2 linked regions of the Catenuloplanes indicus genome follow. The protein of the gene in region 2 interacts with the protein of the main gene of each other region in a pairwise test. Links are inferred from orthologs where the notes say so. Each region holds a gene or a part of one and is shown on either strand. Other genes may lie near its edges.

Region 1 (5,143 bases), 170 kb from region 2 along the record:
GCACGTCCCGGTCCGGCCAGATCGCGGCCAGGTCCGCCGCGACCGCGTCGGTGGCCGCGACCATCGCGTCTGCCCAGCCCGCACCGGCCGGGTCGAAGTTCATCGTCATCGCGTTCACGGACAGCTCGACGCCGGCCGCCGCCGCGCTCCGCAACAGCGCCGTGCTCTCCTTCGTCAGCCCTCGATCCGGGCCGGCGACCGGCACGGTCAGCGTGACCGAGGTGCCGCGCTCCCGCTGCAGGTCGGCGAGCGCGCCGGTGACCGTATCCGGCGTGACCGGGCGCTCGATGTCCACGTCCAGGTCGTTGCTGCCGGCCGCGTCCAGCGCCGCCCGGTAGGCGGCGGTCAGCTCCGCGCGGGAACACACGCTCTCCAGGTACGTGCCGGTCGCGCCGCCGGTCGACACGGTCACCTCGCCGCCCAGCCGGGCGATCGCGTCCAGGTCGGCCTGCACCCGCGGCGAGTCCAGCGGCACCGTGCCACCCCAGGTCGGCGCGCAGGCCTTCGACCGGTTCGCGACCACGAACGCGAGCGTGAAGTCGGTCTGGCCGGATGCGCGTACGGCTTCCGCGATGTCCAGCGAGCCGCTGGCGATGTCGACGTAGGGTGCCACCCGCAGCGGCGGCCGGGGATCGTCGGCGCTGGTGCACCCGGCGGCGAGCAGGACCGGCACGAGAACGGCGAGGCGTTTCCACAGCACGCCCCTGCTCAACGAACCGGTCCGCGGCCCGGTAGCTGTGAGCGCGGTCACAAATTGTAAGGAGCGCCGGGAGCCGGCCGAGGGAAGATAGTGAGGCGCTGGTTCCTACTGCTCGGAACGCTCGGGCTGATCATCGGTCTGCTGCTGGTCAACGGCGCGGTGACGAGCCGGCTCGGCGTGCCGGACGCGCCGGTCACGGGCACCGCCGCACCGCCGGAGCGGCACATCGTGCTCGCGTTCGACGGCGGCCCGGACCCGGCGTTCACGCCCGGGATTCTGGGCGTGCTGGCCGAGCACGACGTGCCCGCGGTCTTCTTCATGACCGGCGCGCGCATCGCCCGGTACCCCGGCATCGTGCGCGACGTCCGGGCCGCCGGCCACGAGATCGGCATCGACACCGCCACCACCCGGTACGCGCTGGCCGGTGCCGCGAACGTGTCCAGCACGCTGCTCCGCGCCACCGGCACCACGCGCGAGGCCCGGGACGGCGACCCGGCGGCGACGCTGACCGACATCCGGCGCGCGGTCATGCCGCCCGGCGGCGAGGGGGCGGTGGTGCGCTTCGCCGGCGGTGAGCGGACCGCGGCCGCGCTGGACGCGGTGATCCCGGAGCTCAAGCGGGCCGGCTACACGATCACCATGCTGCGGGGCGCCCCGGCGAACCCGCCCCCGGACGGCGCGGAGCGGGCGCTCGGGCTCGCACTGGTCGGCCTGGTGCAGGCCGGATGGACCGTGGCGAGCTGGTTCACGGTCGCGTTGCTGCTGCTCGGGGCGTTACTGCTGGCGCGATGCGCGCTGTCGCTGGTCCGGCGGCGGACCGGCCCGGGGGCCGGCTATGACCGCCGGGTCACCGTGGTCGTACCGGTACACAACGCGGCCGAGCGCATCACGGACGTGCTCGGCTCGCTGGGGCCGGCCGACGTCATCGTGGTCGACGACGGGTCCACGGACCGCACGGCGGAGCTGGCCGAGGCGTACCCGGGCGTCACGGTGCTGCGCCAGCGGCACGCGGGCCGGGCCGCCGCGCTGAACACCGGCATCGCGCACGCCACCACGGACGTGATCGTGCTGACGGACGGCGAGACGATCTTCCGGCCGGGCACCGTACCGGCGCTGATCGGCCCGTTCGCGGACCCGGCGGTCGGCGCGGTCGCCGCCGATACCGGCGCCGGGGCGCGACAGCGGGCATACGACGCGCTGCGCTGCCTGCCCACGGTCCCGGCCGCGGCGGGTGCGTACCGGCGGGAGGCGCTGCGCCAGGTCGACGGCCTCTCCGACGACACGCTGGCCGAGGACACCGACCTGACCGTCGCGGTGGTCCGGGCCGGATGGCGCGTGGTCGGTGCGCCGGACGCCCGCATCCCGGCCCGGCCACGCCCGTACACCGCGCTCTACGGCGACATGCAGGCGATGTGGAAGCACCGGCGCGTGCTCGTCGAGTCCGGTCCCGGCGGCCGCTACGGACGGCGGGCGCTGCTCGCGCTGCTGCTGTTCCACACGCTGCTGCCGTTGCTGGCGCCGCTGATCGACCTGTACCTGATCTACGGCCTGCTCTTCGACGACCCGGTGCGGACCGCGGCGATCTGGCTCGGCGCGCTCGCGCTGCAACTGCTCGGCGGCTCGTGGACCGAGGTCGTCCGGCGGCCGCTGACGTACCCGATGCTGGTCGCGGCCTCCCGCCACGGCCGTCGCGCGCCGCGCCGTAGCCGCGGGCTGGAGGCGCTGATGGGCGCGCGGCTGCCCACCGGGTCGGCCGCGACTACGGCCCGGCCAGGCGCCTGACCGCCTCGTCGATGACCTCCTCGCGTTTGCAGAACGCGAACCGGACCAGCGTCCGCGCCGGCTCCGCGTTGTCGTAGAAGACCTGCGTCGGGATCGCCGCGACACCGAGCCGCTCGGGCAGCTCCCGGCAGAACGCGATGCCGTCGCCGTCCGAGACGCCGGAGATGTCGGCCGTGATGAAGTAGGTGCCCTCGGACGGCAGCACGCGCAGGCCGGCCCGGGCGAGCCCGTCCGCGAGCCGGTCCCGGCGGGCCTGCAGGCCGTCCCGGAAGTCGCGGTAGTACGCGTCCGGCAGGTCGAGCGCGACCGCGATCGCGGGCTGGAACGGCGCGCCGTTGACGTACGTCAGGAACTGCTTGACCCGGGTGACCGCGCTGATCAGCTCGCGCGGGCCGCTGACCCAGCCGATCTTCCAGCCGGTGCAGGAGAACGTCTTGCCGGCCGAGGAGATGCGCAGCGTGCGTTCCCGCATGCCGTCCAGCGTGGCCAGCGGCACGTGCGGCGCCGCGCTGTCCGTGAAGACCAGGTGCTCGTAGACCTCGTCGGTGACCGCGTAGACGTCATGGTCCCGGCACAGCCGGGCGATCAGGTCCAGCTCGTCCCGGGTGAACACCTTGCCGGTCGGGTTGTGCGGCGAGTTCAGCAGCACCAGCCGGGTGCGGTCGGAGAACGCCGCGCGCAGCTGCCCCGGGTCGAAGGCGAAACGCCCGTCGGGGTAGAGCGTGACCGGGCGCCGCACCGCACCGGCCAGCGCGATCGACGCGGCGTACGAGTCGTAGAACGGTTCGAAGCAGACCACCTCGTCGCCCGGCTCGCAGAGCGCCATGATCGTCGCCGCGATCACCTCGGTCGCGCCCGCCGTGATCAGGATCTCGCCGTCCGGGTCGTACCGGAGATCCCAGAACCGCCGTTGGTGGCGCGCGACCGCGGCGCGCAGCTCCGGAATGCCCGGGCCGGGCGGGTACTGGTTCCGGCCGCCGCGCAGCGCCGCCTCCGCGGCGGCCAGCATCTCCGGCGGCCCGTCCGTGTCCGGGAAGCCCTGGCCGAGGTTGACCGCGCCCGTCCGGACCGCGAGCGCGGACATCTCCGCGAAGATCGTGGTGCCGAACGGGCGCATGCGCGCCACCAGTGGATCAGTCACCGGTCTACGAAACCACGACGAACTGCATACAGGTAGCGGTGGAGGCGTTGCCGGACGCGGTGCGCTTCACGATCTCCTTGCCGTCCAGCGTGATCCGGCAGGTGAGCTCCGAGTTCTCGGTGCCGAAGTGGATGCCGGTCACGCTGAGCAGGGGTGTCTCGGAGCCGAGCGTGAACTCCTTCCGCCACGGCAGCCGCACGTCCCGCTCCGACTTCGGCGTGGTGCCCGCCTCCGTGTACGTGACCGCGGCGTCGTCCGGGCCGGTGACCTCGTAGACGACCGTCGCGTCCGGGCTCGCGGTGACGCCGGCGCCGGTCGGGAGCAGGTCGTCCAGATCCGGCAGGCCGGGGATCTGGAACGGGTCCTCGGTCGCCGGCGCGGACCCGGTGGGCGCCGGGCGGGTCGGCTCCGGCGCCCCGGTCGGCAGCGGGGGCAGCGAGGGCAGGACGTCCTGCGCCGCGTTCCGCGCCTGGTTGAAGACCAGCACACCGGCCACGACCGTGCCCGCGCAGAGCAGCACCACGGCGGCCGCGATGATCGCGATGATCGGCTTCACCGAGCGCTGCTGCGGCGGTGGTGCCTGCTGCGGGTCGTAGGCCCAGTGCGCGGTGGGCGGCGGGGCGTACTGCGGCTGGCCGTACTGCGGCGGGCCGTACTGCACCGGCTGCTCCGGCACGCCCTCCGGGGGGCGTGCCCACGGGTTGGGCTGCTCGGGCTGCGGGGACGGCGGGTGGGGCTCGGTCATGGCCTCGGGGCTCCAGACGTGCGGGGCGATACACCGTGCACCAGCCTGCCCTATCCCGGCAATCGGCTTACCGACAGGTACCTGGGATGTTCTGTCCGTATAGGTCCCGCATAAATCCCCCAATCGCGCAATGTCCGTGAGCGAATACCCGGCCTTCGCGCACGCGGGTTGAGCAAAACTCCGCTACTCTGGCTGCCATGTGCGGAATCGTGGGTTACGTCGGCAACCGGCCGGCACTGAGCATCGTGTTGGACGGGCTGCGGCGGCTCGAGTACCGGGGTTACGACTCGGCGGGCGTCGCCGTCGTCGGTGACGGCGCGCTGCACACCGAGAAGAAGGCGGGCAAGCTCGCCAACCTGGAGAAGGCGCTCGGCGAGGGCCAGGCCGGCGGCATCACGGCCGGCACCACCGGCATCGGGCACACCCGCTGGGCCACGCACGGCGGCCCGACCGACCGCAACGCCCACCCGCACGTCTCGCAGGACGGTCGTGTCGCGGTCATCCACAACGGCATCATCGAGAACTTCGCCCGCCTCCGCGTCGAGCTCGAGGCGCTCGGCGTCGAGTTCAGCAGCGAGACCGACACCGAGGTTGCGGCGCACCTGCTCGCCATCGCGCTCACCGAGGTCAACTCCGAGGGCGTGACCGGCCCGCAGGCGCTCGCCGAGGCGATGCGCCGCGTCTCCCGCCGGCTGGAGGGCGCGTTCACGCTGCTCGCCGTGGACACCGCGATCCCCGGCGCGGTCGTCGGCGCCCGCCGCAACTCGCCGCTCGT
Region 2 (6,323 bases):
CGCCAGTTCCAGGATTTGCGCCGCGCGCTCCCGTCCCGACTTGCGGATGAAGTGATCCGTGATGACCCGCCGCTCGCGCTCCAGGTCCAGCGGAGCGAGCGGTTCGCGCTCGGGCCGCGGCTCCGCCGGCGGCGGCCCGCCGTCGGACAGCGGCACGAACCCGGCGTCCCGGATCGCGCCGGCCATCTGCGGCCCGCCCAGCACCGCGACGGTGTGGCCGGCCCGCTGCGCCGCGCGGGCGATCGGGACGAGCGGCAGGAAGTGCCCGAACCCCCCGATGAAGGAGAAGAGGATGCGCATGCGCGAATCTTATTATATGAGAGGTCTATCCCGCTGTACGGGATGTCGGGTCTACCGTCGGGGTATGTACACGCACGGTCATCATGAGTCGGTGCTGCGCTCGCACCGCTGGCGCACCGCGGAGAACTCGGCCGCCCACCTGCTGCCGCACCTGCGCCCCGGCCAGTCACTGCTGGACATCGGCGCCGGCCCCGGAACGATCACCATGGACCTGGCCGCGCTGGTCGCACCGGGCCGGGTCACCGCCACCGAGATCAGCGAGGACGCGCTGGCACTGTCCCGGGCCGAGGCCGCCACCCGCGGCATCACCACCGTCGATTTCACGGTGGCCGACGTGCACACGCTGCCGTTCCCCGACGACACGTTCGACGTGGTCCACGCCCACCAGGTGCTCCAGCACGTCACCGACCCGGTCCGCGCACTCACCGAGATGCGCCGCGTCTGCCGGCCCGGCGGCGTGGTCGCGGTCCGCGACAGCGACTATGACCGCTTCGCCTGGCACCCCGCAGTCCCGGAACTGGACGAGTGGCTCGCGCTCTACCGCGCCACCGCCCGCGCCAACGGCGGCGAGCCCGACGCCGGCCGCCGCCTGCTCTCCTGGGCCCTGGCCGCCGGCTACACCGACATCACACCTGGCGCCGCCGTCTGGTGCTACGCCACCCCCGACGACCGCCGCTGGTGGGGCGCCCTCTGGGCCGACCGGATCACCCAGTCCGCCATGGCCCACCAGATCCTGGCCGCCGGCACCGCCACCGAGCACGACCTCCAACGCCTCGCCACCGCATGGCGCCGCTGGTCCGACGCGCCCGACGGCTGGTTCACCATCCTCCACGGCGAACTCCTCTGCCGCGCCTGACCGTGACAAATGGCGCCTGCCGCACGGTGGGACGCGGCTATGAACGGTGGGAACCGGTAGATCACTTCGAGGGTTCAGCCGACGGCTGCGGGGCCGAGGACGCTCTTCAGGTCGCCCATCAGGGCGGTGGTCGGAGCGACGCGGGTGCCGAGGCGGAGGACGGTGGTGCGGCCGCCGTTGACGAGTTTGACGTGGATCTCGTTGTCGCCGGGGTGCAGCATCAGCACCTCCTTCAGGCGTTCGACCAGGGGTGGGGTGCAGCGGGTGATCGGCATGGTGAGCACGACGGGCTTGGCGTCGGGGTTGGCGGTGACGTCGGGCATCATCATGTCCATCGCCATGATGCGCGGGGTGTCGTCGCGGCGGTCGATGCGGCCCTTGACGACGACGATCGCGTCCTCGGCGATGTACTGGCCGACCATCTCGTAGGTGTTCGGGAAGAACAGTGCCTCGACGCCGCCGGCCAGGCCCTCCAGCGTGGCGGAGGCCCAGGCCTTGCCCTGCTTGGTGACGCGGCGCTGGACGCCGGAGAGGATGCCGGCCAGCGTGACGACGGCGCCGTCCGGGACGGTGCCCTCCTCGGCGAGCGCGGCGATGCTGGTGTCGGCGTGCTGCTGGAGGACGTGCTCGAGGCCGAAGAGCGGGTGGTCGGAGACGTAGAGGCCGAGCATCTCGCGCTCGAACGCCAGCTTGTCGCGCTTGTCCCACTCCGAGTCGGGGATGGTCGGCATGGCCACGGTGGCGGACGGGGCCGCGTCGCCGAAGCCGGCGCCGAACAGGTCGAACTGGCCGACCGCCTCGTTCTTCTTGACGCCGGAGTACGCGTCGATCGCCTCCGCGTGCACGGCGAGCAGGCCCTTGCGGGTGTGGCCCATCGAGTCGAACGCGCCGGCCTTGATCAGCGATTCGATCGTCTTCTTGTTGCAGGCGACCGCGTCGACCTTGGACAGGAAGTCGTAGAAGTCGGTGTACTTGCCCTTCTCGTCCCGGCAGCGGCGGATCGCCTCCACCACGTTCGTGCCGACGTTGCGGACCGCGGCGAGACCGAACCGGATGTCCTTGCCGACCGGGGTGAACGGGCCGGCCGACTCGTTGACGTCCGGCGGGAGCACGCTGATCCCCATCCGCCGGCACTCGGCGAGGTAGAGCGCCATCTTGTCCTTGTCGTCGCCGACCGAGGTGAGCAGGCCGGCCATGTACTCCGCGGGGTAGTTGGCCTTGAGGTAGCCGGTCCAGTAGGAGACCAGCCCGTAGCCGGCGGTGTGTGCCTTGTTGAACGCGTAGTCCGCGAACGGGACCAGCACGTCCCAGAGCTTCTGGATCGCCTCGTCGGAGTAGCCGTTGCCGCGCATGCCGTCGCGGAACGGGACGAACTCCTTCTCCAGCACCTCTTTCTTCTTCTTGCCCATCGCGCGGCGCAGCAGGTCGGCCTGGCCGAGCGAGTAACCGGCCAGCTTCTGTGCGGCGCGCTGCACCTGCTCCTGGTAGACGATCAGCCCGTAGGTCGGGCCGAGGATCTCCTTGAGCGGCTCCTCCAGCTCCGGGTGGATCGGGATGATGTCCTGCAGGCCGTTCTTGCGCAGCGCATAGTTGGTGTGCGAGTCCGCACCCATCGGGCCGGGCCGGTAGAGCGCCAGCACCGCCGAGATGTCCTCGAAGTTGTCCGGTTTCATCAGGCGCAGCAGCGAGCGCATCGGGCCGCCGTCGAGCTGGAACACGCCGAGCGTGTCACCGCGGGCCAGCAGCTCGTAGGTGGCCTTGTCGTCCAGCTCCAGCGCGAGCAGGTCCAGCTTGAGACCGTGGTTGATCTCGATGTTCTTGACCGCGTCGTCGATGATCGTCAGGTTGCGCAGGCCGAGGAAGTCCATCTTCAGCAGGCCGAGCGTCTCGCAGGTCGGGTAGTCGAACTGCGTGATGATCGCGCCGTCCGCGTCCCGGCGCATCAGCGGGATGTGCTCGATGATCGGCTCGGCGGACATGATGACGCCGGCGGCGTGCACGCCGGTCTGCCGGATCAGGCCCTCGATCCCGCGCGCGGTGTCGATCACCTTCTTGACGTCGTGCTCCGCCTCGTAGAGCGCGCGGATCTCGGTCGCCTCGGAGTACCGCGGGTGGTTCGAGTCGAAGATGCCGGAGAGCGGGATGTCCTTGCCCATCACGGCCGGCGGCATGGCCTTGGTGATCCGGTCGCCGACCGCGTACGGGTAGCCGAGCACGCGGGCGGAGTCCTTGATCGCGGCCTTCGCCTTGATCGTGCCGAACGTGGCGATCTGGGCGACCCGGTCCTCGCCCCACTTGTCCGTCACGTAGCGGATCACCTCGGCACGCCGGCGCTCGTCGAAGTCGATGTCGACGTCGGGCATCGAGACGCGGTCCGGGTTCAGGAACCGCTCGAAGATCAGGCCGTGCGGCAGCGGGTCCAGGTCGGTGATGCCCAGCGCGTACGCCACCAGCGAGCCGGCCGCGGAGCCACGACCCGGGCCGACCGCGATGCCGTTCCGCTTCGACCACTGGATGAAGTCCGCGACCACCAGGAAGTATGACGGGAAGCCCATCTGGATGATGATCCCGAGCTCGTACTCCGCCTGCGCGACGTGCGTCTCCGGGATGCCGTTCGGGAAGCGCCGCTTGAGCCCCTCGAACGCCTCCTGCCGGAAGTACGACTCCTCCGTGTGGCCCTCCGGCACCGGGAAGCGCGGCATCAGGTTCTTGAACGTGAACATGCCGGTGGTGTCGACCTTCTCGGCCACCAGCAGCGTGTTTTTACACCCCTCCTGCCAGGCGTCGGAGGAGTCGATCGCCCGCATCTGGTCCGCGGACTTCACGAAGTAGCCGTTGCCGTCGAACCGGAACCGGTTCGGGTCGTCCACGTTCGCGCCTGTCTGCACGCAGAGCAGCACGTCGTGCGCGGCGGACTGCTCCTCGTAGGTGTAGTGCGAGTCGTTGGTGACCACCGGCTTGATGTTCAGCTTCCGGCTGATCTCCAGCAGGCCGTCGCGGACCCGGCGCTCGATCTCCAGCCCGTGATCCATGATTTCCAGGAAGTAGTTGTCCTTCCCGAAGATGTCCTGGTACTGCCCGGCGACCTTGAGCGCCTCCTCGGGCTGGCCCAGGCGCAGGCGGGTCTGCACCGCGCCGGACGGGCAGCCGGTGGTCGCCATGATCCCCTTGGCGTGCTCGGAGATCAGCTCCATGTCCATCCGCGGCCACTTGACGTAGTGGCCCTCGAACGAGGCGCGCGAGTTCAGCTTGAAGAGGTTCTTCAGGCCCTCCGCGGACTGCGCCCACATGGTCATGTGGGTGATCGCGCCGTTACCGGAGACGTCGTCCGACTTCTGCTCCGGCCGACCCCACTTCACGCGCTGCTTGTGGAAGCGGGACTCGGGTGCGACGTACGCCTCGACGCCGATGATCGGCGTGATCTCCGCGGCCTTGGCCTGCTTGTAGAAGTCGTACGCCCCGTGCATGTTGCCGTGGTCACTGATCGCCACGGCCGGCATGCCGAGCCGCTTCGCCTCCTTGAAGAGATCCTTCAACCGGGCCGCTCCGTCGAGCATCGAATACTCCGTGTGCACGTGGAGGTGCACGAACGAATCGCCCACGGCAGGACTCACCCCGTCTTCGAATCTGCTTCCAGCGCTCCCCGGAGCGACCACTCTAGTCGTTTCCGGGGAGCCGGACGGCGTCGGAACGGGGGTGTTTCGTCACGCCTTCGTGAAGACCCAGGCCCGCATCAGGAGGAACCGCAGCAAGGTGGCCATCAGGTTGGCGCCGACGAGTATCAGCAGCTCAATGACCCTGTGTGGGGTCTCTGTGACTGCGTGCAACGCGGCCAGTGATCCGCTGGTCAAGCCGAGGCCTAGACCGAAGATCATCAATCCCTGGAGGTGGTGCCGCGCCGCGCCCTCGGTGCCCTGCACGCCGAACGTGAAGCGCCGGTTCGCGGCCGTGTTGCCGACCGCGGTAATCAGCAACGCCAGCAGGTTCGCGGCCTGCGCTCCGAGACCGAGCCGGAGGAGTGCATAGATCACCAGGTATGCGAGCGTGCTGGCCACGCCGACCGCGGCGAACCGCAGCAGCTGGCCGGTCATCCCCACCGGTACGCCAGGGACCGGGGCGAGCGGCGCGCGGCCGAGCTGGGTGCGCAGCTCGGCCACGGGCAGCCGGCCGGTGGCGAGCGCGCGGCCGAGGCGGGCGATGCCCTTCAGATCCGCGACCGCGGTCGACACGATGTCGACGCGGCTGTCCGGGTCGTCGACCCAGTCCACCGGCACCTCGTGGATCCGCAGGCCGGCGCGCTGCGCCAGGACCAGCAGTTCGGTGTCGAAGAACCAGCCGGTGTCCTCGACCAGCGGCAGCAGCCGGTCGGCCACGTCCTTGCGGATCGCCTTGAAGCCGCACTGCGCGTCGGAGAAGCTGGCCTGCAACGTGCCGCGCAGGATCAGGTTGTAGCCGCGGGAGATGATCTCGCGCTTGGCGCCGCGGACCACCCGCGCGTTGCGGGACAGCCGGGACCCGATCGCCACGTCGCTGTGCCCGGAGATCAGCGGCGCGACCAGCGGCAGCAGCGCGGCCAGGTCGGTGGAGAGGTCCACGTCCATGTACGCCAGCACCGGCGCGCCGGACGCGGACCACACCTCCTTCAGCGCATGGCCGCGGCCCTTGCGCGGCAGGTGGGTGACCGACACGCCGGGTAGCGCCGCCGCGAGCCGCCGCGCGACCTCGAGCGTGCCGTCCGTGCTGGCGTTGTCCGCGACGGTGATCCGGAACGGGTACGGGAAGGACGCGCTGAGGTGCTCGTGCAGCCGGCGCACGCACGGCTCCAGGTCGCGCTCCTCGTTGTAGACCGGGATGACCACGTCGAGCGCGGCGGTGACCGGTGCGGTCGCCGGCGGTGCGCTCTCTCCGGCGGTGATCGGCATGGCTCAGCTCTCCTGCGACGCGGAGGCGGGCACGGTCAGGTCGTAGACGGTTGTGTCGTCCACGGTCTGCGACGCGAAGTTGGCCTGGACCCACGTGGCGATCTCCGCGCTGACCTGGCTGCTGCCGTCGCGTCCGCCGCCGCCGAAGCCGCCGTCCCCGATGAAGTAGTGGATCTTTCCTTCTTCGACGTACTCCTGGAACTGCGCGAGCGAGGGTGCCGGATCGGTGCCGTTGAAGCCGCCGA

What was found. The genes of interacting proteins can lie anywhere in the genome.
Region 1: the proteins of dnaE (region 2) and J2S42_RS18845 interact in binary tests that used the Escherichia coli proteins (3 or more experiments, as listed by UniProt). The link is inferred for Catenuloplanes indicus from one-to-one orthologs.

The regions. Positions count from the first base shown.
Region 1 is NZ_JAUSUZ010000001.1:4,204,271-4,209,413, reverse strand. The notes cover bases 1,530-4,460. They hold J2S42_RS18845 (pyridoxal phosphate-dependent aminotransferase), read right to left. Parts: upstream 3,600-4,460; coding sequence 2,460-3,599; downstream 1,530-2,459. Other genes in these bases: J2S42_RS18840 (MmpS family transport accessory protein), read right to left, coding at 3,628-4,368; J2S42_RS18850 (bifunctional polysaccharide deacetylase/glycosyltransferase family 2 protein), read left to right, coding at 1,530-2,482. In the rest of the region: J2S42_RS18855 (glycoside hydrolase family 18 protein), read right to left, coding at 1-700; more of J2S42_RS18850, read left to right, coding at 791-1,529; glmS (glutamine--fructose-6-phosphate transaminase (isomerizing)), read left to right, coding at 4,566-5,143. UniProt on the Escherichia coli protein: Shows aminotransferase activity with methionine and histidine as substrates, and to a lesser extent also with phenylalanine.
Region 2 is NZ_JAUSUZ010000001.1:4,370,499-4,376,821, reverse strand. Bases 1,031-5,141 are described here. They hold dnaE (DNA polymerase III subunit alpha), read right to left. Parts: upstream 4,759-5,141; coding sequence 1,231-4,758; downstream 1,031-1,230. Other genes in these bases: J2S42_RS19635 (bifunctional glycosyltransferase family 2/GtrA family protein), read right to left, coding at 4,861-5,141; J2S42_RS19645 (class I SAM-dependent methyltransferase), read left to right, coding at 1,031-1,156. In the rest of the region: J2S42_RS19650 (glycosyltransferase), read right to left, coding at 1-300; more of J2S42_RS19645, read left to right, coding at 365-1,030; more of J2S42_RS19635, read right to left, coding at 5,142-6,078; J2S42_RS19630 (ArnT family glycosyltransferase), read right to left, coding at 6,082-6,323. UniProt on the Escherichia coli protein: DNA polymerase III is a complex, multichain enzyme responsible for most of the replicative synthesis in bacteria. This DNA polymerase also exhibits 3' to 5' exonuclease activity. The alpha chain is the DNA polymerase catalytic subunit.